DNA from 3 places in the Mammaliicoccus sp. Dog046 genome. Region 2 is predicted to be linked to each of the others. Evidence: predicted binding sites of a transcription regulator. Region 2 holds the regulator's gene; each other region holds the start of a gene.
The links. Region 2 encodes LexA, which represses DNA repair genes until DNA is damaged. Its sites were predicted from a motif close to CGAACATATGTTCG; they were not measured.
Positions count from the first base shown of each region.

Region 1: the regulator LexA is predicted to act here: its motif matches at 3,383-3,396, upstream of P3U32_RS08785 (carbohydrate kinase).
Region 3: the regulator LexA is predicted to act here: its motif matches at 4,597-4,610, upstream of uvrB (excinuclease ABC subunit UvrB).

Region 1 is NZ_CP120131.1:1,761,376-1,769,878, forward strand. Features, by position in the region: gene ptsP (phosphoenolpyruvate--protein phosphotransferase) at 1-958, opposite strand, end outside; gene P3U32_RS08775 (phosphocarrier protein HPr) at 958-1,224, opposite strand; gene P3U32_RS08780 (pseudouridine-5'-phosphate glycosidase) at 1,356-2,276, opposite strand; gene P3U32_RS08785 (carbohydrate kinase) at 2,273-3,367, opposite strand; gene P3U32_RS08790 (DUF697 domain-containing protein) at 3,565-4,098, opposite strand; gene P3U32_RS08795 (class I SAM-dependent rRNA methyltransferase) at 4,172-5,344, opposite strand; gene auxA (lipoteichoic acid stability factor AuxA) at 5,720-7,018, opposite strand; gene P3U32_RS08805 (hypothetical protein) at 7,166-7,291, shown strand; TPP riboswitch at 7,396-7,500, shown strand; gene P3U32_RS08810 (ECF transporter S component) at 7,593-8,168, shown strand; gene P3U32_RS08815 (ABC transporter ATP-binding protein) at 8,180-8,503, shown strand, end outside.
Region 2 is NZ_CP120131.1:1,463,640-1,472,142, reverse strand. Features, by position in the region: gene P3U32_RS07405 (metal ABC transporter solute-binding protein, Zn/Mn family) at 1-256, shown strand, start outside; gene guaC (GMP reductase) at 347-1,324, shown strand; gene P3U32_RS07395 (CAP domain-containing protein) at 1,345-2,361, shown strand; gene lexA (transcriptional repressor LexA) at 2,750-3,370, opposite strand; gene sosA (DNA damage-induced cell division inhibitor SosA) at 3,515-3,724, shown strand; gene P3U32_RS07380 (DUF896 domain-containing protein) at 3,804-4,040, shown strand; gene tkt (transketolase) at 4,126-6,114, shown strand; gene P3U32_RS07370 (YneF family protein) at 6,250-6,480, shown strand; gene P3U32_RS07365 (cytochrome c biogenesis CcdA family protein) at 6,649-7,329, shown strand; gene P3U32_RS07360 (CcdC family protein) at 7,370-7,840, shown strand; gene P3U32_RS07355 (DUF2621 family protein) at 7,882-8,379, opposite strand; gene sbcD (exonuclease subunit SbcD) at 8,454-8,503, shown strand, end outside.
Region 3 is NZ_CP120131.1:2,052,788-2,061,290, reverse strand. Features, by position in the region: one part of gene prfB (peptide chain release factor 2) at 1-67, shown strand, start outside; one part of gene prfB (peptide chain release factor 2) at 69-1,103, shown strand; gene cccB (cytochrome c551) at 1,347-1,667, shown strand; gene P3U32_RS10245 (LysM peptidoglycan-binding domain-containing protein) at 1,978-2,910, shown strand; gene P3U32_RS10240 (TlpA family protein disulfide reductase) at 3,026-3,601, shown strand; gene P3U32_RS10235 (HD domain-containing protein) at 3,601-4,251, shown strand; gene P3U32_RS10230 (DUF2198 family protein) at 4,260-4,490, shown strand; gene uvrB (excinuclease ABC subunit UvrB) at 4,669-6,654, shown strand; gene uvrA (excinuclease ABC subunit UvrA) at 6,660-8,503, shown strand, end outside.

The DNA of each region.
Region 1 (8,503 bases), 300 kb from region 2:
TGCTATAAGCTTCAAATTGCTCTTCTTCAGTAGGCATGTTATCTCTACCCATGTATAAGAACTCAGTACGATATAAACCAATACCTTCTGCACCATTATTTTTAACACCAGTTAAATCATTTGGTGTACCAATATTTGCTGCAAGTTCTACATGAACACCATCTTTAGAGACTGATTCATCATTTACAAGTTTAGCTAATTCTTCTTTCTCAGCTAAGAAGTTCTTTTGCTTTTGTTCATAAGCAAGTACTTCATCTTCTGAAGGATTAATAATTACATCACCTGATAAACCATCAATAATAAGATGATCCCCTTGTTGAACACGGCTAGTAATATCTTTTGTACCTACAACTGCTGGAATTTCTAAAGAACGGCTCATTATCGCAGAGTGAGAAGTTCTTCCACCGATATTAGTCGCAAAACCTTTAACAAATTCTTTGTTAAGTTGTGCTGTATCTGATGGTGTTAAGTCCTCAGCCACTATAATAACGCTTTCATTGATCATACTAGGATTCGGCAATTCCACACCTAATATGTGCGCTAATACACGTTTAGAAACGTCACGAATATCTGCTGCACGTTCTTTCATATATTCATTATCCATATTTTCAAATATAGTAATGAAATTCGTCGAAACTTCATTTAATGCAGTTGGCGCATTTACTTTATTATTGCGAATATTTTCTTCTATTGGATTTAATAACTCAGGATCTTCTAACACTAATAAATGTGCATCAAAAATCGCAGCCTTATCTGCTCCAAGTTGTTTTTCAGCATTATTACGAATTTGTGTTAATTCAACTTTAGATTGATTGACAGCTGCTTTAAACTTTTCAACTTCGCCATCTACATCGCTGATACTTTCACTAGAAAAAGATAAATCAGGTTCAACTAATAAGTATGCTTTACTTATAGCTACACCATCAGATGCAGCTATACCCTTTAATAATTCAGACATTATTTTGTTAATCCTTCTTTAGATAATACTTCAGTAATTGCTTCGATTGCTTCTTTTTCGTCACTACCCTCAGCGTAGATAGTGATTTCAGCGTCTTTACCAACACCTAGGCTCATTACACCCATGATTGATTTTAAGTTAACTTTTTTAGCGTTATATTCTAATTGTACATCTGAATCAAATTTAGATGCTGTTTGAACTAACATTGTTGCTGGTCTTGCATGAATACCCGTTTCATCGATAATTACATAAGAATTTTGTTCCATTTTAATTTCTCCTTCTGGTTCCTGTATTTAATTTGTATAAAATCAAATTTTATCTATACGTTTAAAGAATAGCAAAAAAACACTTACAATTCAATAAAATTACATAATGATGCAGTTAATTAAAAGAAATTTCATTCGTTCTCTAAGTTTGTAAATGCAACTGCGATTTGTGTTCCAATTTTTGCATTATGTTCAACCAGTTTGATATTTGTTTCTAATGATTGACCATTCGTTTGGTCCACAATTTCACTTAATAAAAATGGTGTCGTATCTTTCCCATGAATGCCATTTTGTTCTGCTATTTTTACTGCTTTATCTATTATATCATTAATGAATTCTGGGTCTAATTGATTTTCTTCTGGTACTGGATTTGCAACAACGATACCTGAATCTAATCCAAGATCCCAATGTACTTCCGCGAGCTGTGCAATTGTTTCAACGTCGTCCATACGTGTGTTCAATTTCAAGCCACTTTCTCTAGTGAAAAATGCAGGAAGTTCATCTGTTTGATATCCAACAACTGGTACCCCTTTTGTTTCCAGATATTCAAGCGTTTTATCTAAATCTAAAATTGATTTTGCACCTGCACAAATGACCGTTACTTTCGTTTTGGAAAGCTCATCTAAATCTGCTGATATATCCATCGTTTGTTCTGCGCCTTTATGTACACCACCGATACCGCCTGTTACAAAAAATTTAATATCGGCCAGTTGTGCACAAATCATTGTAGAAGCAACTGTTGTCGCTCCTATTTTTTTAGTAGCAATTATTTCAGCGATATCTCTTCGTGATACTTTAGCAACATCACTTTCTTGTGCAAGTGTTTCTAACTCTTCATCATTCAATCCAATTTTAATTTCACCGTTCATTATTGCAATTGTTGCAGGTACACCACCATTGTCTCTCACAATTTGTTCTACATTTTTTGCCATTTCTACATTTTGTGGATATGGCATACCGTGTGAAATAATTGTTGATTCTAAAGCTACAATTGCTTTTCCTTTTTGTTTTGCTAATTCTACTTCTTCAGAAAATTGAATGTACTGTCTCATTTGATTGCCTCCATATCTTTATTGAGTTGTGTTCTGTCTAAATCTTGTCTTACTGTATATGTTGTTTGTATTGTTTTAGCTGCATTTGCTTGCGCTAGTTGTACAATTTGTTGAATATCATATGATTTTAACCACCCATAAATAAGTGCTGAAGAAAATGCATCCCCTGCACCAGTTACATCAACAATTGGATCTACTTTATTCACACCGAATGACATGTTACCTTCTGAACCTTTGTATAAAATCGTTTCATTACCTGAAGTTACGATTATATTTTTAGGACCTAACATTTTAATCTCATTAACATATTCCTGTAATTCTTCCATTGTATCGGCCGTTTTCCCAACAAACGTCTCTACTTCATCTTTATTTAAAATTAACCATTCAACAGCATGAAGATTCGTAGGAAGTCGTTTCATTTTTGGTCCTGATACTGCAACTAATACGAGTTGAATATGTTGTTTTTCAGCATAAGAACATAAAAATTCTAAAGTTTCTTTTGGACAATTTAAATCTGCTATAATACATGTCGCTTTGTTCAGAATAAATGTCTTCTTAATCATGAATTCAGGTGTGATTTTGTCATATATAGACATATCAGCAAACCCTAATGTCATATTGCCTTCGTCATCTAATAATGCAGTATAATTACCTGTTGACTCACCTGAAATATTTTCAACATAATCTACATTCATAAATGGAGATGATAAATCTGCAATGTGCTGCCATTCTGCATCATTCCCAGATGTTGTTAAAAGAATGACATCTTCACCCAGCCGTCCAAGATTCTCAGCAATATTTCTCGCTACACCACCGATGGATGATTCAGAAGTGACAGGATTTGATGTTCCCTTCATAAGTTGTTCAGAACAATGAAATTTTCTATCTATATTTGCGCCACCAATACATACGATTGGATTTTGTTCATTTAATACATAAGCTTTACCTTGTACATATTCTTTTTTAACAAGTCCGGAAATAATATTTGCCACAGCCGGTCTTGATAGCCCGACCTTTTCTGATAATTCAAGTTGTGAAATAAATGGATTCTCTTTAATTAAATTCAAAATCACTTTTTCGTTTGCGTTCAATATCCACACCCCTCACAAACATTTGTTTATTTTTAAAACTTAAGTTTACAAATTTATTATAAAACGCTTTCATAAAAAGTGCAAATTTAAACTAAAATAAAAAAAGTAAATATAACCCGATTGTTTCCCAAAACTATCTCATGCGCAAAAAAAATGCCGACACAGTCCAAGACTGTGCCGACATTCTTATCATTAATTTATTCTAAAAAATCTTCAATAACTGTCTCACATTTTTTAATGTGATCCTCACCCATTTTTTTCATTAAGTAGTAACTGATTGAACCTGCAACTGCTTGACCAACAAGTGGTATCCATCTAGATTGTTTTGCCGCTTCTCGTTTAACAATTGATCTAAAGAATACTTTAACCATTGCATTCGTTACTTTCTGTCCAACAAATTGACTACCTTTCATCGCTGCTGATGTTAATATTTTTTGTTTAACATCATCTTGCATTTTGTTGACTTGTTTATGACTTAGGCCATAAATTTTATTTATATCTTCAATAATATCGCCCATAAGTTTGATATCCATTCCAACACCTAATCCTGGAATAGGAACAATATTTGCAGCTGATGACATTAATGATTTTTTATGAATTAATTCTTTAGCTTGTTTTCTTCTTTGTAAAATCTCATCTTGTGTTGTTGGCAATTCAGAACGTTTTTTAATTTCTTCAATTCCAAATGCTTTATTTCCCGCTTTTGTAGTGACTTTATTAAAAATACCCATTATTTCATTCTCCTCACCGTTCATTAATATTCAATTATTAAGAATACTAATATATACCCAGGAAATGAAAATTTTAACCATTTATTTGAACAAATACGACTTTCAAGTATTTACTAGGTTTATAATGTGGATGACTCTTGAAGTCTTTAGGTAATCCCATTACATCTAAGATTGTATAATCTAAATCCATCTCATCTAGCGTTTGATTAATCATTTTTTTAAATGCTTTTTGTGGAAATGCACTTGAGTTTGTACTTAAAACAAGTGTTCCTTGTTCATTTAATAATTCAACAGCGCCTTCAATTAATTCAGGATAATTTTTTTGTACGCTGAATGTTTTTTTCTTATTTCTAGCGAAACTTGGTGGATCCACAACAACGACATCATAGCTTAAGCCATGTCTTAATGCATATTTAAAGTAATCAAATACATCCATAATAAAGATGTGATTGTTATTTAAGTCCATTGTATTCAAACCAAAGTTAGCTTCAGTTAGAGGTCTAGCACGGTTTGCTAAATCAACACTTGTCGTCGACTTCGCATGTTCACTTGCTGCAACTGAAAACGCACCAGTATAACTGAATAAATTAAGGATATCTTTATCCTTTGAATATTGGTCTTTTAATTTTTTACGGACATCTTTTTGATCAAGGAAAATACCTGTCATTGGTCCATCATCAAGATTAATATTATAGAATAAACGATTTTCTTCTACAACATATGGGAACTCAGGTGCATCACCTGCAACAAAGTCAGAACTTGTTTCCATACCTTTAAATCTTCTTTTTTCAAATATTGATTGATATTCAAATACTTCTTTAATTGCTGGTAATATTCTATCTTTCAAGCGATAAATACCAACTGAATACCATTGAATTAATAAATGTTCATCATAATAATCAATCGTTAAACCGCCAATACCGTCACCTTCAGCATTAAATAAACGGTAAGCATTAATACCATCTACTTGATTATAATAATTTCTTTCCTCTTTTGCTGCTTTAAACAGATTCACGAAAAATTCATGATCGATTTTCTCAGTTGAATTAAGTGATAACACCCATCCAATACCTTTATTTTGTTCTCCATAATATGCTGTAGCAATAAAGTTTTTACCTGCATCTACTAAGGCAATTAACTCTCCTTCATCCATCTTCGGCATATCAAATACGTCATCTTTTTCTACAAGAGGATATCCTCTTAAATATTTATCTTCTTTACCTCTTTTAAGCATTAATTGTTTCATTATATTTGGCCATCCTTTCGAAACGTCTCACATATTATAACGTATAAAACACAAAACGCAAAAAAACAGAGTATTCCCCCTATTGAATACTCTGTTAACCGAATTTATTAATCAAATTTCCCCCAGAAAGTTTGATCCCCTTTTATGTAAACGCTTACTATAAATTATTATAAATGATAGAATTATTCCACGCAATACATTTTTGAAGAAATTCATTAAAATTATTTACATATTACATTTTGTTATATAACAGTCGCTGATTTAGTTATTGTTTATGCACTTTATATCACTTTATTTTATAAAATAAAAAGCAGTAAACATTCATTTTCACGAATGTTTACTGCTTTTTTCTAATGTTATAGTCAAAAACTTAAATTAAAATGATTTTTTTAGATGAATAATAAATGCTGGTGTAATAAACAAGAATAATAAAAATGAAATTGGTGTTATAAACACTGAAAATTGAGATGTTTGAATTGCTGATACAAAGAACGTAGTTGCAATTTCAAAGAATAAAGCTGATACGACAAACAATTTTCCGAAATTATTTTTATTTTTATAATTCGTTGTGTAATTAAAGTAAGCATATAAAATAATTAATAGAAGAAGGATGAATAAAGTCAACCATTCAAATACATATTGTATTTGTGATAAATGCCATTCTCCAGATAAGAATAACCCGTTACGATTATTAAATTCTATAAATGTAAATAGGAATAATACTGCTGTACATATCCATTCTATATAACTTTTCTTTAACCATTTAGGACGTCTCATCCATTTTGGAATATCTTCGTCCTCTATTTTTATAATTTCTTTCCATCTTTCATTACGTTGTTTACGCTTCGCAATGGCTTCATCAGAATTAAACTTTTCTAATGTTGCTTGTTTAAAGTTTTGTAATTTTTGATAAAAGCCTTGAGACATGTTTAAAATTTTACTTGTAACAAGATTGTTTTTAACACGTGAATATTTTTCATCATTTGACGATTCGATATCTTCATCACTTACAGGTAATGATCTTCTTAAATATAAACTTACCCATACCGACATTTGACTGAAGCACCATAATAATATGAAAAATAAATTGACACTCATTACATCAATTGGTTTAACGTTTTTCGCATCTATATTATGATTCATCGCAAATTGAGAAATAAAATAACATAAACCATATGAAATAATGATCCATAAATAATGATATTTACGATTCGTTGGATCTAATTCATTTTTATAAACGACATATCCAATGTGTATAGCAAACGGAATGATGAATAAAAATGATGCGAAGCTGTATACTTGGAACATCGTCATCATAATGACAACCATAAACAAAATGGTTAATCCGATATAAAATATCGAAATGTCATAATCATAATTTGTAGTTCTTCTTAATGTGCGTCCTATCAATAATACAAATATCCCTAATAATAAAATGATGATTGATGTGACAACCGGCATGCCACCGATATAGTGATTTAAAATTCTTACTAATTCATCAAAAAAAGCAACAAAGAAGTCTCCAATATTTCTAATGTGAATTTCACTAGAATCTTTAATATTATAATCTTTTATTCGTGGTGCATTAAATAGTATAAGTAATCCAGTTATTAAAATGAATATACCTATAATATGACTAAAATGAACTTCCCAGCTCTTTTTCTTTATAGACATGTTCTTCACCTCATTGAACATTATAGTTGTTTCAATTTCAATTGTCTTTAATTATATTGAAAATCGGTCCCAAGTACTAGTATGAAGTTTAAAAAACTTATCTAGTTGGGTATACTATAATATCACAGATTTTAAAGGAGTGTTATTATGCCAGCAAATGATAAGCATAAAGAAGAAGCAAAAAAAGTAAAAGAAAAAGAACAACAAAATAGTAATGATCGCAAAGACGGTCAAGAAAAAACGAAAGACAATATTCAAGATACTTTTGAATAAGTCATTCCGTTTAATACGTTGTTAGATTCGTTAGATGAGCGAACACTAAGAATTCCTATTGACAAAAAAACTATTTCGACTTATTGTTAGTGTTAACAATTCAATACATGCACTAGGGGCGTTTTTAACTGAGACGGACATATTTATAGTCTGGACCCTTCGTACCTGATCTAGATGATACTAGCGTAGGAAAGTGTTCGAAAATCATATAATATTCATTTTAATGATGATAACAATATTTTTGTGCGCTTCTATTTAGATATAGGAGTGCACATTTTTTTATATAAAGGAGCAAATACACATGTCAAAAAGTTTAACATTGTCTGATATTTTAGTCACAGTTTTAATTGGTGCAATCTTCTCAATCATTTATAAGTTTTTATGGATTCCTTATGAATTCCTCAAACCATTAGGCTTACATTTAGAACAATCTGTTTATGGTTTTTGGTTTATAGCAGCTATCGTTGCTTATTTAATTATCCAAAAACCTGGTGTGGCTATTTTAGCTGAATTCGCTGCTGGTGCTGGTGAAACAATTGTTATGGGTCAGTTTGACATCCCTACTTTCATTTATGCATTGTTACAAGGTTTAGCTTGTGAAGTCATTTTTCTAGTTGTTCGTTACCAATCAAGAAAATTATCTGTTGCGGTAATTGCAGGTATGGCAGCAGGTATCATTACTTTACCTATCGACTGGTATTATAATTATTTAGGTGATGTAGCTCTTTGGAACGTCGTTCTTATGTTCACTATTAGAATATTGAGTGGTGCAATCGTTGCAGGTGCATTAGGATATGCAATCGTAAGAGCGCTCGATCAAACTGGTGTTACAAAACTCTTTAGACCTGCATCTAAAAAAGATTATGACTTATTATAGGAGTTATTCCATTGTTATCACTTAAAAATTTAAGACTCAAATTTCCAGAAGATGAACGTATTATATTTAAAAACATAAATATTGAAATTAAAGATAAAGAAAAAGTACTTTTACTTGGCCCTAGCGGTTCAGGTAAAAGTACATTATTAAATGTACTAAGTGGTATTATCCCTAGATCTATGGATATTCCAATGAAATACGATCATAAGCATATAGATCCTTCTCCTGGAGTTATCTTCCAAGATCCAGATACACAATTTTGTATGCCTCGTATTAAAGAAGAGCTTGCATTTATTTTAGAAAATAAAAACGTACCTGCACACGAAATGGATCCA
Region 2 (8,503 bases):
TAACGAAGAACCAAGTCAGAAAGAAATTTTAAATATCATTAAAGAGATTAATAAAACGAAACAACCCTATATATTATATGAACAAAATGTAAGTTCTAAAATCACAGATATTATTAAAAAAGATACGAAAAGTAAACCGCTCAAATTTCATAATTTAGAAGTGTTAACAAAAGATGAAGAAAAAGAAAAAAATATTAGTTATCAATCTTTAATGAAGGAAAATATAAAATCGCTTGACCAAGCTTTGAATAAATAATTATTTAGGTATATTTCGTTTACTTTTTTCATCTAACACTGTATAGTAACTAATGGATTATTATTAATAGTTGTGAAAGAGGTCATTGTTATGAAAATTTTTGATTATGAAGATGTACAATTAATTCCAAATAAATGTATTGTTGAAAGTAGATCTGAATGTGATACGTCTGTAAAATTCGGACCAAAAACGTTTAAACTACCTGTTGTACCTGCTAACATGCAAACAGTTATGAATGAAGAATTAACTGAGTGGTTTGCTAGTAATGAATATTTTTATATTATGCATCGATTTGATGAAGAAGCTCGTATACCATTTATTAAAAAAATGCAAAGTCAAAACTTATTTGCTTCAATATCAGTTGGTGTAAAAGACAATGAATATACTTTTATAGAACAACTTTCAAATGAAGGTTTAATTCCTGAATATGTAACAATTGATATTGCACACGGACATTCTGAACAAGTAATTAGAATGATTAAACATATTAAACAACATATACCAGAAACATTTGTTATTGCTGGTAATGTAGGTACGCCTGAAGGTGTGCGTGAATTAGAAAACGCTGGTGCAGATGCTACTAAAGTAGGAATTGGACCTGGTAGAGTGTGTATCACTAAAATCAAAACAGGATTTGGTACAGGTGGTTGGCAATTAGCTGCAATTAATGCTTGTAGCAAAGCAGCTAGAAAGCCAATGATTGCTGATGGTGGTATTAGAACAAATGGCGACATTGCAAAATCAATTAGATTTGGTGCAAGTATGGTAATGGTAGGTTCATTATTTGCTGCACATGAAGAATCACCAGGTGAAACAGTTGAATTAGAAGGTAAACTTTATAAAGAATATTTCGGAAGCGCGTCAGAATTCCAAAAAGGCGAACGTAAAAATGTTGAAGGTAAAAAAATGTTTGTTGAACATAAAGGATCTTTAAAAGATACTTTAATTGAAATTCAACAAGATTTACAAAGTTCTATCTCATATGCAGGTGGAACAGATTTACATTCAATAACTAAAGTAGATTACGTCATTGTAAGAAATTCTATATTTAATGGTGACCGTGATTAAAAAGTTGTGAGGTGAATGACTTGAGAAAAGTATATTACCTGTTTATATTATTGTTACTGATCACGCTCATCGTACCTGTTCCAGATTCTGACTTGTCTAGACAACTACAACAGAAAGTTATAAACATTCAACATGAATTGTTAAATGAACAAACTGTTAAAAATGTTGAATTAAAGACACCGAATGACCAAGAATTTGCGATTAATAATATTCAAATCAATCAAACAAAAAGTGATGTTGAAAAGCATCTTGGTAAGCCAAAACGCGTAACAGTCAATGAATATAATGAAAAATGGCATACGTATCATAACCAATACCACGAATTTGTAATGGTGAGTTATGATCATGGAAGAGTATCGGGACTATATACAAATCAAGATTTAATCACTTCACAAAAAGGTATTACAAGTAAAATGGACAAAACAAAAGTTCGATCCATTCTTGGAAAGCCTGTTAGTGAAATACAAAAAGATAAAGTAAAACTTATTCAAAATGATCAAGACTATGATGTGTTTAAATTTGATAATATTTATACAACCATTTTTTATGATAAATATGAAAATAATCAAATTAAAGGAATTATGCAAATTGCTGCGAATACTGAGAACAAACGTACAAATCAGTATCGTCCGGCATCTAAAGACTATGAACGTGCTTTAGAATTGCAAAATTATGATCTTGTAAATGCAGAACGGGTTAATTTTGATTTGCCGACACTGACTTATAATGGTGGTGTAAGTCAAACTGCTAGAAAACATAGTCAAGATATGGTCGAAAATGATTATTTTGATCATACGAATAAGCAAGGCTTATCTCCATTTGATAGATTAGACCAAGATGGATTTAATTATATAGCTGCAGGAGAGAATTTGGCTTTTGGTCAAATTAGTAGTGTATATGCACATCATGGACTGATGAATTCAATGGGACACAGAGAAAACATTTTAAATAAAGATTATAAAGAATTAGGTGTAGGCGTCGATATCGGAGAAGATTTACAACCGTATTGGACTGAGAACTACATTACACAACAATAGAAATTAAATAAAATAAAATTTTATTTAAGCAACTTTGATATTATGTAATCAAGTAGCATTATTATTTCATATTTCCTTAAATGTTTAACATGTGTTGTTTCAATTGTACTTTGATTGGTGGAATAACATTTAAAGGGGAAGTTTTACATGGAAAATAAAGAAATAAAACACAAAAATCCAGACGTTTTAGAACGTATAAAAGAATTATTAAATAAAAAAGATGTATCGTAAGATAATGCTAATTAAGAATTAAAGGGAATATGAAAGATGTTGAGAATAATACGCTCAACGAAACAGCCAACAATGTCATTGTTGGCTGTTTTTTATTTTTATGAATAAAAATAAAAAACCACCCCGAACAATTCGGGGTGGTTAAATGTAATTTCATTTACATCTCTCTAAATAGCCCAACAACTTTACCAAGTACAGTAACGTTATCTAAATATATTGGTTCCATTGTACTATTCTCAGGTTGTAATCTATATCTTGTTTCTTCTTTATAAAAACGTTTAACAGTTGCTTCATCTTCTTCAGTCATTGCTACGATGATATCACCATTCTCGGCAATGGATTGACTACGCACGATTACTTTGTCTCCATCTAAAATACCGGCTTCTATCATACTATCTCCGACAACATCTAATATGAAAATGTTACTATTATGTGTTGATGTGAAGTGTGCAGGTAATGGGAAGTACTCTTCGACGTTCTCTACAGCAGTAATCGGAATACCAGCTGTTACTTTACCAATTACGGGAACATGAATGGTATTTTCTTGATTTATATTCTCGCCAACCGTTTCTGTAATTTCAATTGCACGTGGCTTTGTAGGATCACGTTTAATATATCCTTTTTCTTCTAATCTTGAAAGATGACCATGTACTGTTGAACTTGATGCAAGACCAACTGCTAAACCAATTTCACGAACACTAGGTGGATAACCTTTCGTTTGTACTATATGTTTGATGAATTGATATATTTCAGATTGACGTTTAGTTAATTCTTTCATAGTCGCACACTCCCAATTAATTATTTATTTATATTATAGCACATACGTTTCCGGCGAACAAACATTTGTTCGTATTTTTGTTGACTACGAACAGTTGTTCTGTTATTATAAAAATACAAACAAACGTTCTAGGAGGAGTTATTTATGACAATTACAATAAATAAGACGATTTTAGTCTATGTGGCAGTATTCTTATTGACAATTTTAATTGGATATTTATATTTGGCTCAGGCAAATGACATATATAATACAGAACAGACGTACGAAATGACAGATCATCAAATACAACAACACGATAAACACGAAACGAAACAAGTTGCGGATTCTAATACATTAGTAGGTACAATTGAATAATAAAGAAAACACGAGTAAATCCATTTGGATTTACTCGTGTTTTTTGGTATCTTTTAATTATATAGAAAGTGGGGATAGTATGTTAGAAAAAGCAAAAATTGATAGAATAAATGCGCTAGCAAATAAAAAGAAAAGCGAAGGATTAACTGAGTCTGAAGCTAAAGAACAAACTAAATTACGCGCAGAGTATTTACAAGCTTTTAGAGGAAACTTTAAAAGTACAATTGAAAACACAAAAGTGATTGATCCTGAAGGAAATGATGTAACACCTGATAAAGTTAAAGAAATCCAAAAAGACAGAAACATTCGAAAGTAAATATAAAATAAGTAAGAATAATTAATTTTCGGAATATTTTCATGTATAATGGAGAAGGATTATAAGAATAAAGGAGACTACATTTATGTTTAACGAAAAAGATCAACTTGCAGTAGATTCAATTCGCGCCTTAAGTATTGATGCTATCGAAGCAGCAAACTCAGGCCATCCAGGTTTACCAATGGGCGCTGCACCAATGGCGTATGCATTATGGACGCAACATTTAAATTTCAATCCTCAATCAAGCAACTACTTTAACAGAGATCGTTTTGTATTATCTGCTGGGCACGGTTCAGCATTATTATACAGTTTATTACACGTATCTGGCAGCTTAGAACTTGAAGAAGTGAAGAACTTCAGACAATGGGATTCAAAAACACCAGGACACCCAGAATTCAAACATACTGAAGGTGTTGAAGTTACAACTGGTCCACTTGGTCAAGGTTTTGCAATGAGTGTAGGTATGGCTATGGCTGAAAAGCATTTAGCGGGTAAATTTAATAAAGAAAATTATAATGTAGTTGATCATTATACTTATGTATTAGCAAGTGATGGCGACTTAATGGAAGGTATTTCACATGAAGCTGCTTCATTAGCTGGACATTTACAGTTAGATAAATTAATTACACTTTATGATTCTAATGATATTTCACTTGATGGTGAATTAAATAAATCATTCTCTGAAGATGTGAAATCAAGATTCAAAGCATATGGTTGGAGCTACATTTTAGTTGAAGATGGTAATGACTTAGAAGCAATAGATAAAGCAATTACTAAAGCTAAAACATTACAAGGACCAACAATCATCGAAGTTAAAACGGTAATTGGATATGGTTCTCCTAATAAAGCAGGTACAAATGGTGTTCATGGTGCGCCACTTGGTGAAGAAGAACGTGAATTATCATTGAAAGCATATGGATTAGATCCATCTAAACGCTTTAATGTACCACAAGAAGTTTATGATGTATTTAGCCAAACAATGCTTACACGTGCTAATGAGGCTGAAGAAGCTTGGAACAAATTAGTTGAAGATTATTCTAAAGCACATCCTGAATTAGCTGAAGCATTCAAACAAGCAGTATCAAATGAATTACCTGTCGACTATGATAAAGAATTACCTGTATATGAACCAGGTAATAGCAGTGCAACACGTGCTGACTCAGGTGAAGTGATTCAAGCATTAAGTAAATCAGTACCTGCATTCTTTGGTGGATCAGCAGACTTAGCATCATCAAACAAATCAAATGTTAAAGGTGAAGCTGATTTCGATAAAAATACACCTGAAGGACGTAACGTATGGTATGGCGTTCGTGAATTTGGAATGGCAGCTGCTGTGAATGGTATGGCAGTACATGGTGGTGTTAAACCTTATGGTGCAACATTCTTCGTATTTAGTGATTATTTAAAACCAGCAGTTAGATTATCTGCAATTATGGGTGTACCAGCTACATTCGTATTTACACATGATTCTATCGCTGTCGGTGAAGATGGTCCAACACATGAACCAGTTGAACAATTAGCTGGACTAAGAGCAATTCCTAATTTAAATGTGATTCGTCCTGCAGATGGTAACGAAACAAGAGTAGCATGGAAAGTTGCATTAGAATCTAAATCAACACCAACTGCATTAGTTTTAACTAGACAAAACTTAACTGCTTTAGATGTTGAAGAGTCAGAATTAGAAGAAGGTGTTCGTAAAGGCGGATATATAGTGTACCGTTCAAAAGTTGAACCAGAATACTTATTAATCGCTTCAGGTTCTGAAGTATCATTAGCAGTTGAGGCAGCTAAAGATATAGAAGCACAAGGTAAAGGGGTTCAAGTAGTATCATTACCTAACTGGAATGCTTTCGAACAACAAGATGACGCTTATAAAGCATCAGTATTACCACCATCAATTACAAAACGTGTTGCTATTGAAATGGCTTCTTCACTTGGTTGGCATAAATATGTTGGCCTAGAAGGTAAAGTGATTACAATAGATACATTCGGTGCAAGTGCGCCTGGCGACTTAGTAGTTGAAAAATACGGTTTCACTAAAGAAAATGTATTAAACCAAGTATTAAGCTTCTAAATTTAATGTATATAAAGAAGTAAAGCTGAGGTATGTACGAATACCTCAGCTTTATTTATGAAAGATGAAGTTTCATCTTGATAAAATGAAATGAATTTAGTAAACTTTTATAGGATACAGAAAGTGGGTGAAATAATGGCAACGTGGTTAGCAATTTTATTAATCATCGTGGCATTAATAGGTGGAGCTGCACTAGGATTCTTCCTTGCTCGTAAATATATGATGGATTACTTGAAAAAGAATCCTCCAATTAACGAAGAAATGTTACGTATGATGATGATGCAAATGGGTCAAAAGCCATCTCAGAAGAAAATTAATCAAATGATGACAATGATGAACAAGAATATGGATCAAAAAATCAAATAGTCTTTAATCGTTGATATTAAAAGGATTGTCACGCTTTTTTGAAAAGTGTAGCAATCCTTATTTTTTTATTTTATATATTGTCATATAATCATTCACGTATTGTTCAAATTAAGGTAGTTTCATTTCGATGTTATTTGATAAAATAGAATCAAGAGTAGGAGGGATTGAATGGAGTTAACGATTTTTGTTGCGTTCGGAGCAGGAATATTGAGTTTTGTATCTCCTTGCGTATTACCGATATATCCTGCCTTTATTTCATATATTACAGGTATGAGTTATGATGATTTGAAGAATAAAGGTCTTAATCGTAATGCAATCATACATACAGTCATATTTTTGATTGGGTTTAGCTTTATTTATATGATACTTGGTATGAGTATTGGTTATATTTCTAATATATTTATCAGTTACCAAACGCTTATACGACAAATCGGTGCAATTATAATAATTATATTTGGGTTAATGATATTAGGTATATTCCAACCACAATTTTTAATGAGAGATCGAAAGATTAATTTTAAAGTGAGACCATCAGGTTATATTGGAACGTTCTTAATAGGAATGGCTTTTGCTGCAGGTTGGACACCTTGTAATGGACCGATTATTGCAGCAATTGGAACATTAGCTATCACACATTCTTCCCAAGCGATGTTATACATGTTGATGTACGTCCTTGGATTTAGCATACCGTTCTTTGTATTGACTTTCTTCATCACACGTTTACAAGTCATTAAAAAGTACAATGTTGCTATCATGAAGATTGGTGGTATAATTATGATAATTATGGGAGTTTTATTATTTTTCGATTTATTAACAGAAATAACGATTTTCTTCCAATCATTAGGATAAATAAAATATAAATGATTTTGTACTTAAAGGGGTTTTAAACATGTATGTCCTTTTTTCAGTAGTAATCGCTGCATTGATGGGATTAGCTGTAATTGTAGTAAGGATGAAAGCTCAGAATTATCCAACGAATACTAGAAAAATTGTGTTACCACCATTCTTTATGGCAACAGGTGCATTGATGTATGTAGTTCCATATTTCAGATTAGATGGTGGAGAAATTGTAGAGGCAATGTTAGTAGGATTGTTTTTCTCATTATTCTTGATATTTACTTCGAATTTTGAAATTAAAGATAATCAAATTTATATGAAGCGCTCAAAACTGTTCCCGTTTATATTAATTTCATTACTGATTATAAGAACGGTTGGTAAATTTTTCTTGAGTGATTCCATAGATCCAGGTCAACTGGCTGGCATGTTCTTCTTGCTTGCATTCAGTATGATTGTTCCATGGAGAATTGCTATGTATTTCAAATACAAAAAGTTAAAAGATCAATTAGCGATTGTACAATAAAAAATAGAGTGGCTGAGACATTGAATGATGTCCAAGCCACTCTATTTTCTTTTAGCATCTGTGATTGCTTCTTTATGATCAAATATTGAAAATTTGTTTTTCTCATCATCTGCTAATTCGAACAAATTTAAATATGGTGTATAATCAATATTAAGTTCTGTTAACTTCTTCTTCATGAATTTGTGGTCTCTTTTAGGTGTTGCTACGATATATCCACGCATAATATGATCGAGTTCGATTGTAGTTGCATGTTCTTCTAATGCAATTTTAGAAACTCGGCCGCCGATTTTTTCTTTGGCAACATCTCTAAACAATTCCGGTACGGGTGACACTAATTCATTTAAAAGTTCGCGCGCCTCATCGTTCCATAATGGGAGTGCTTTTTGTATATAATAGTCTTGCCAGTCAAGCTCACTCATGCCATTGTCTTTTGGCATACGCTTTAAAAACTTACGGAACATAAAGAATCCACCGATTGCTAGTAATACCATAAAGACAATGCACCAAATCACAATAAAAAATATAAATACATTACTCAATGAAATCACTCCTTAAAGTAAGTATAAATGAAGCTTTTTAACCTGTCTAACACTATTTGTAAAGGAGCAATAATATGAAAATTTTACATACTGCAGATTGGCACATAGGTAAAACGTTAAATGG
Region 3 (8,503 bases), 590 kb from region 2:
ATTAACGGAAATTAGACAAACATTAAATAAGCATAATGAAAAGTTATTAAATATCAGGGGGTCTCTTTGACTTAGAAAATAAAGAGACTAACATACAAGAATTTGAAGAGATGATGGCGGACCCAAGTTTTTGGGATGATCAAAATAAAGCGCAAGATATTATTAGTCAAAACAATGCCTTAAAATCAGTAGTAGGTGATTTTCATCAATTAGATCAACAAACTGAAGATTTAATGACAACTGTAGAATTGCTACAAGAAGAATATGATGAAGATATGCATGAAATGTTAGAAGATGACTTAGCGACTTTACAGTCAGATATCGACCAATTTGAGTTAAAATTATTGCTTAATGGTGAACACGATGCAAACAATGCAATATTAGAGTTACACCCAGGTGCTGGGGGTACAGAATCTCAAGACTGGGGTTCAATGTTACTTAGAATGTATCAACGCTTTGGAGAACAGAAAGGATTTAAAGTAGAAACTTTAGATTATCAAGCTGGAGATGAAGCGGGAATTAAAAGTGTAACGATATTGATTAAAGGTCATAATGCATATGGTTATTTGAAAGCTGAGAAAGGCGTACACCGTTTAGTGCGAATCTCGCCTTTTGATTCTTCAGGCCGCAGACACACATCATTCGTTTCTTGTGATGTAACACCAGAATTTGATAATGAAAAAATCGAAATAGAAGTTAATTCAGAAGATATTACAGTGGATACTTACAGAGCATCAGGTGCAGGTGGACAACATGTCAATACTACAGATTCAGCTGTACGTATTACCCATCAACCAACAGGAATTGTCGTTACTTGTCAAAACGAAAGATCTCAAATAAAAAATAGAGAACAAGCAATGAAAATGTTGAAAGCAAAACTTTATCAAAAAGAGTTAGATGAACAAGCGGCAGCACTTCAAGCAATTAGAGGTGAACAAAAAGAAATCGGATGGGGAAGCCAAATTCGATCTTATGTATTCCACCCTTATGCCATGGTTAAAGATCATAGAACAAATGAAGAAACAGGAAATACAAATGCGGTTATGGATGGAGATATCGAGCCATTTATAGATGCATACTTAAGAAGTCAAATAGAGCAATAATCATAGAAGAAAGCCTGGACAATTTAAGTCTTAGGTTTTCTTCTTTTTATATGAGGTCTTAATGCGGAGTTGTTATTAGCAAGATTGAGTGAATGTGCAAATAAGAGTGTCTTTATTAGCAAGATTGAGTGAACATGCAAATAAGAAGTGCATTTTAAGTATTCAGTCCTCCAAAAATACATTTTAAAGCATAATATATCATGGTAAAATATAATTGTAATTATATTTTATGGGGTGGTTATAGTGAAAGGTAAAAAAAGTTTGATTATTGCGGTTGCTTTATCTAGTTTGGTATTTGCGGGATGTGGGAATTCATCAGACGACAACAAATCTGAAGCTTATAGCTCTAAAGGTGAAGAAGTATTTAAAAATAATTCTTGTGTAGGTTGTCATGGTAAGGATCTAGAAGGTGCTTCTGGTCCGGCACTAAAAAATATTGGTTCTAAATTATCTGAAGCTGAGATTGAAAAAGTAATCAATGAAGGTAAAGGCAGCATGCCAAGCAAAGTTGTTGACGAAAAGGATGCTAAAGAAGTGGCAAAATGGTTAGCTGAACAAAAATAAATATATAAATGATGGTTTTAGGATTGTAAATCATAATTTGAAAAACTTCTATTTCCTATTTTATAAACAGAGTATGTGATTAATCATCGTATGCTCTGTTTGTTTCTGTTTTCTCTTAAAAGACTGTTGTGGCGGGTTTATTAACAAATTTAACTGTAAAATTATAGGACTTTAACGTTTCTATTACAGAATTGTAACAATGTAAAAATTTAATTTCTAATGTGGTATATTATTCTCGTAATAATTGAGGAAAATTCAATTTGTTGTTTATAATAATAAAATTTTATGAATCTCAGGAGGATTTATCATCATGAAAAAAACTTTCATTGCACTTGCATCAGTTACTGCTTTGACAACATTAGTAGAGCCGTCAGCATTTGCTAATAGCCATAAAGTTGAAAACGGAGAAAATTTAGCTACACTTTCTGAAAAGTATGGAACGTCAGTTTCAGACTTAAAAGCGTTAAATAACATTACTAGCGATGTAACAGTTGGACAAAATATAAAAGTATTAAAAGATAATGTCTATGTTGTTCAAGAAGGTGACACACTTAATAAGATTTCAGAGAAATTTGATGTGTCAGTTTCCGATTTGAAAGAATGGAATGATTTATCTTCTGATGTCATCGTTGTTGGAACTTCATTAAAGGTTTCAGGTGAAGAAGTTGAAGTAGAAGAAAACGCACAAGTAGAAGAAGCAGGCGCGACTGCAGAGCCTACAAGTGTAACAGTTCTAGCGCCTTCGACTGCATCATCTTCAGCTACAACTCATACACATTCTGAAGAACAACATGCATACAGCACGCAATCATATGTAAACGAAGTTGCATATCATCAACCTGAAGTAAGAACATCTTGGAATAACCAAGGGCATGAAGCAACATATACAACAACACCTGTTTCAAGTAACCATTCACATGTTGGTGGGGGAGATAATTTATATACATCTGGTCAATGTACTTATTATGCATTCAGTAAGAGACCGGACTTAGGAAATACTTGGGGTAATGCGAATAATTGGGCAAATGCAGCATCACAAGCAGGATATAAAGTGAACAATAATCCAGCTGCTGGATCAATTTTACAATCTACTGCTGGTGGATACGGACATGTTGCATACGTTGATAAAGTGAATTCAGACGGTTCAATTCAAGTATCTGAAATGAATTATCAAGGTGTAGGTGTTGTATCTTCAAGAACAATATCAGCATCAGCAGCAAAGTCTTATAATTATATACATTAGAAAGTATCAATTTGAAAGCAAGTAGCTAATTCTATTAAGAATTTAGACTATTTGCTTTTTTTTATTTTGATAGTTGATATAATATACGTAAATGGGTGTATAGAGGTTTGAAAACATGAAAAAATGGTTAAAAATCATAATAGTATTAATTTTAGTAAGTATTATAGGAGTAAGTGTTTATAAAGTAATTGGTATTAACCAAGTACAAACACAAGATCAATTTAAAGCACAACAAGGAAAACAAACTGCTCAAAATAGTCATCCTGCCACAGGATTAAACGTGAATGATGAAACTGTAAAAGTATTTTCGAAACAAAACACTGTAAACTTAAAAGAGGTCACTTCTAAGAATGAAATCACTGTGATTAATTTATTCGCATCATGGTGTGATCCATGTAAAAGAGAAATGCCTGAACTTGTAAAATACGCAAAAAATAAAGAAAATGGTGTCGAATTAATAGGCTTGAATGTAAAGGATAAACATAAACCTGCTGAACAATTGATTAAAAATTCAAAAGTGAACTATGATGTTTATGTAGCTGAAGATGATTTTTTGAAAAAATTTAAAGCATATAATATTCCAACGACATTATTTGTGGATAAGAACGGTAAGATTAAAAAAGTGTATTTAGGAGAACTAACTGAAAAGACATTAACTAACATTGTTACACAAGTAAAGGAGGAGAAATAATGGGCGTACACCAATATTTTAAGAGTTTATCAGATTTAGAGAAACTTGTAAGATGTCCTGGGAAATTTAAATATCAAGATCATAACGTGGCGGCACATTCGTTCAAAGTAACTAAAATTGCGCAATACTTAGCAACAGTTGAAGAACAAAATGGTCAAGCGATTGATTGGAAATTGGTATATGAAAAAGCATTAAATCATGACTATCCGGAAATATTTACTGGCGATATCAAGACGCCTGTAAAATATGCATCTTATGAAATAAAAAAATTATTCTCTCAAGTAGAAGAAGAGATGATTGATAAATTTATAACAGAAGAATTTCCTGAAGAATATCAAGAAATTTATAGACATAGATTACAAGAAGGTAAAGACGATAGTATCGAGGGACAAATTTTAAGCGTCGCTGATAAAATTGACTTGTTATATGAATCATTTGGAGAAATTCAAAAACGTAATCCAGAACCACTATTCTTTGAAATTTATGAAAGTTCTTTAGAAACAATTATGCAATTCGATCACTTAGCATCAGTACAGGATTTTATACAACATATTATTCCTGAAATGCTACAAGAGAAATTTATTCCACGTTCGGAATTAAGAGAAACAACAGTGTCGATACTTGAGAAACGTGAATCGAAAAGGAGTTAGTGAGTTGAATGATATGGCCAATTCTTGCATTGTTCCTACCTTGTTTAATGGTTATCATTTTTACACAAATTGCTCAAAACAAGTGGATTGGATTACTCGTTTCTAGTATTGTTATTGGTGTTTCTGTATACAAAGGTTTCTTTCATAATGAACTGATCATTCTATTAGATGTCATTAGTTTAGTTGTTGGCTTCTATATTGTAGATATACTAAAAATGGACAAAATCGAATCAAGATAAGTATTGATTTACATACATAAGAATGGTTTATAATCGACATGCGTCAGTAAAGAGGTTGGGACATAATGAAATGTCTCAACCCTTTTTTATATTTGTAAACATAATGAGAACAAACGTTTGCTTTTTTTTGCCATTTTTTGATAAAATACATGTATATATAAGAGAAATTAAGGAGGTTATTATGCAGCATTTTCCTTTTAAGATACATTCAGATTATTCACCACAAGGGGATCAACCGGAAGCAATAAAATCTCTTGTTAAAGGGATTAAAGACGGCAAGAGACATCAAACATTATTAGGTGCGACCGGAACGGGTAAGACATTCACGATGAGTAATGTGATTAAAGAAGTTGGAAAACCTACCTTAATCATAGCGCATAATAAGACCTTAGCTGGCCAACTCTATAGTGAATTTAAAGAATTTTTTCCAGAAAATAGAGTTGAATATTTCGTGAGTTATTATGATTATTACCAACCAGAGGCATACGTACCACAAACAGATACATTTATTGAAAAAGATGCCTCTATCAATGATGAAATTGATAAATTACGACACTCAGCAACAAGCGCATTATTTGAACGTGATGATGTCATTGTTATTGCAAGCGTGAGTTGTATATATGGTTTAGGTAATCCGGAAGAATATAAAGATTTAGTTGTCAGTACACGTGTTGGGATGGAAATGGAACGTAATGAACTGTTACGAAAACTTGTAGATAACCAATATTCTAGAAATGATATTGATTTTAGACGTGGTACTTTTAGAGTTAGAGGAGATGTTGTAGAAATATTTCCGGCATCAAGAGATGAGTTGTGTGTCAGAGTTGAATTTTTCGGCGATGAAATAGATCGTATTAGAGAAGTGAATTATCTGACGGGTGAAGTTATGGCTGAGCGAGAGCATTTCTTATTCTATCCAGCATCTCACTTCGTTACACGTGAAGAGAAAATGAAAGAAGCAATCCAGCGTATTGAGAAAGAACTTGAAGAACGTTTAACTTCATTAAGAAAAGACAATAAATTATTAGAAGCACAAAGATTAGAACAGAGAACGAATTATGATTTAGAAATGATGAGAGAAATGGGATTCTGTTCTGGTATTGAGAACTATTCTGTTCATTTAACATTACGTCCAAAAGGGTCAACGCCATATACATTATTAGATTATTTTGGTGACGATTGGATGGTTATGATTGATGAGTCTCATGTGACTATACCTCAAATTAGAGGTATGTATAACGGTGACCAAGCAAGAAAAAATGTACTTGTTGAACATGGATTTAGACTGCCAAGTGCACTAGATAATAGACCTCTTAAATTTGAAGAATTCGATCAGAAGACGAAACAACTCGTATATGTATCTGCAACGCCAGGACCATACGAGATTGAACACACGGATGAAATGGTTGAACAAATTATTCGTCCAACTGGATTATTAGATCCGGTTATTGAAGTAAGACCAAGTGAGAATCAAATTGATGATTTACTGTCTGAAATCAATGAGCGCGTGGATAAAAATGAACGTGTTTTAATAACAACTTTAACTAAAAAAATGAGTGAAGATTTAACAACTTATTTGAAAGAAGCAGGGGTTAAAGTTAACTATCTACATTCAGAAATTAAAACGCTTGAACGTATTGAAATTATAAGAGATTTAAGAATGGGTGTATATGATGTACTAGTCGGCATTAACTTGTTAAGAGAAGGGCTAGATATTCCAGAAGTGTCTCTTGTGACCATTTTAGATGCAGATAAAGAAGGCTTTTTACGTTCTGAACGTTCATTAATTCAAACGATAGGTCGTGCTGCACGTAATGACAAAGGTAAAGTTATTATGTATGCGGATAAGATTACTGATTCTATGAGAACAGCTTTAGATGAAACAAGTAGAAGACGTGAAACGCAAGAAGCTTATAACAAAGAACATAATATTACACCTCAAACAATTAATAAGAAAATTAGAGATGTCATTTCAGCAACTGTTGAAACGAATGAAACAAATGAAAAAGATAAGAAAAAAGCACCTAAGAAACTTACAAAACAAGAACGTGAAAAAACAATTCAGCGCATAGAAGAAGAAATGAAAGATGCCGCTAAAGCATTAGACTTTGAACGTGCATCTGAACTAAGAGATATATTGTTTGAATTAAAAGCAGAAAGGTGACTGAGATGAAAAATAAATCCATCATCGTTAAAGGTGCAAGAGCACATAATTTAAAAGACGTAGATATAGAAATACCGAAAGATAAACTGGTAGTGATGACAGGCCTCTCAGGGTCAGGGAAGTCTTCACTAGCATTTGATACTATTTATGCTGAAGGTCAACGCCGATATGTTGAATCTTTAAGTGCATATGCAAGACAATTTTTAGGTCAAATGGATAAGCCGGATGTAGATTTAATTGAAGGATTATCTCCAGCAATTTCAATTGATCAGAAAACGACGAGTAAAAATCCAAGATCGACAGTCGCAACTGTAACAGAGATTTATGATTACTTACGTTTATTATATGCACGTGTAGGTAGACCAATATGTCCAAACCACGGGATTGAAATTAAATCTCAAACTGTTCAACAAATGGTAGACCAAGTAATGACATTAGAAGAACGTACTAAGATTCAAATATTATCTCCAATCGTTTCAGGTCGTAAAGGAACGCATAAGAAACTGATTGAAGATATTGCTAAAAAGGGTTACGCAAGATTGAAAGTTGATGGAGATATCGTCGATGTCGATGATGTGCCGGAATTAAGCAAGAATCAAAATCATTCTATAGATGTTGTTATCGATAGATTAGTCATTAAACCTGGAATTGAAGCAAGACTTGCAGATTCTTTAGAAACTGCATTAGAGTTAGCTGAAGGTAATGCGATTGCTGATATTATTGATGGTGATGAAATAAAATTCTCAGAACATCATGCGTGTCCATTATGTGGTTTCTCAGTGGACCAATTAGAACCGAGAATGTTTTCATTTAATAATCCATTCGGAGCATGTCCTTCATGTGATGGATTAGGAAGTAAATTAACAGTTGATGCTGATTTAGTCGTACCAGATAAAACATTATGTTTAAATGATGGCGCGATATTACCATGGCAGCCAATTAGTTCAAATTACTATCCAACATTACTAAAACAAGCGTGTGAACATTTTAATATTGATATGGATAAACCATTTAATAAACTAACTAAGAAAGAAAAAAATATCGTGTTGCGAGGTCATGACGACGAAATTGAATTTGAATTCAATCAAGATTATGGCGTTAAGACTACACGTTCAAGAAAAATGCCGTTCGAAGGTGTATTGAATAATATTGAACGACGTTACCATGAATCACCTTCAGAGTATGTACGTGAAGTGATGCAGAAGTATATGGTTGAGAAGACTTGTGAAACTTGTGATGGTTACCGTTTGAATGAGAAAGTTCTATCAGTAAAAATCGATGGTCAACATATCGGTGAAGTTGTAAGATATTCCATTTACAATGCGATTAACCATTTTGAACATTTGAATTTAGATGATCGAGAACGTGAAATATCTAAATTGATATTGAAAGAAATACATGAAAGATTGTCATTCTTGAATAATGTTGGTTTAGAATATTTAACATTAAATCGTGCATCTGGGACTTTATCAGGTGGAGAGGCACAACGTATTCGATTAGCTACGCAAATTGGTTCAAGATTATCTGGTGTGTTGTATGTGTTAGATGAACCATCAATAGGCTTGCATCAAAGAGATAATGATCGTTTAATTGACACTTTAAAATCAATGCGTGATATGGGTAACACTTTAATCGTCGTTGAACATGATGAAGATACAATGAAAGCTGCGGATTATTTAGTTGATATCGGTCCGAAAGCAGGTGTCCATGGTGGTGAAGTTGTCGCGATTGGTACGCCAGAAGAAGTCATGGAAAATGAAAATTCACTGACCGGACAATATTTAAGTGGTAAAGAAAAAGTATTTGTCCCATCGAAACGTAGAAAAATAACAAAACGTAAAATTTCTGT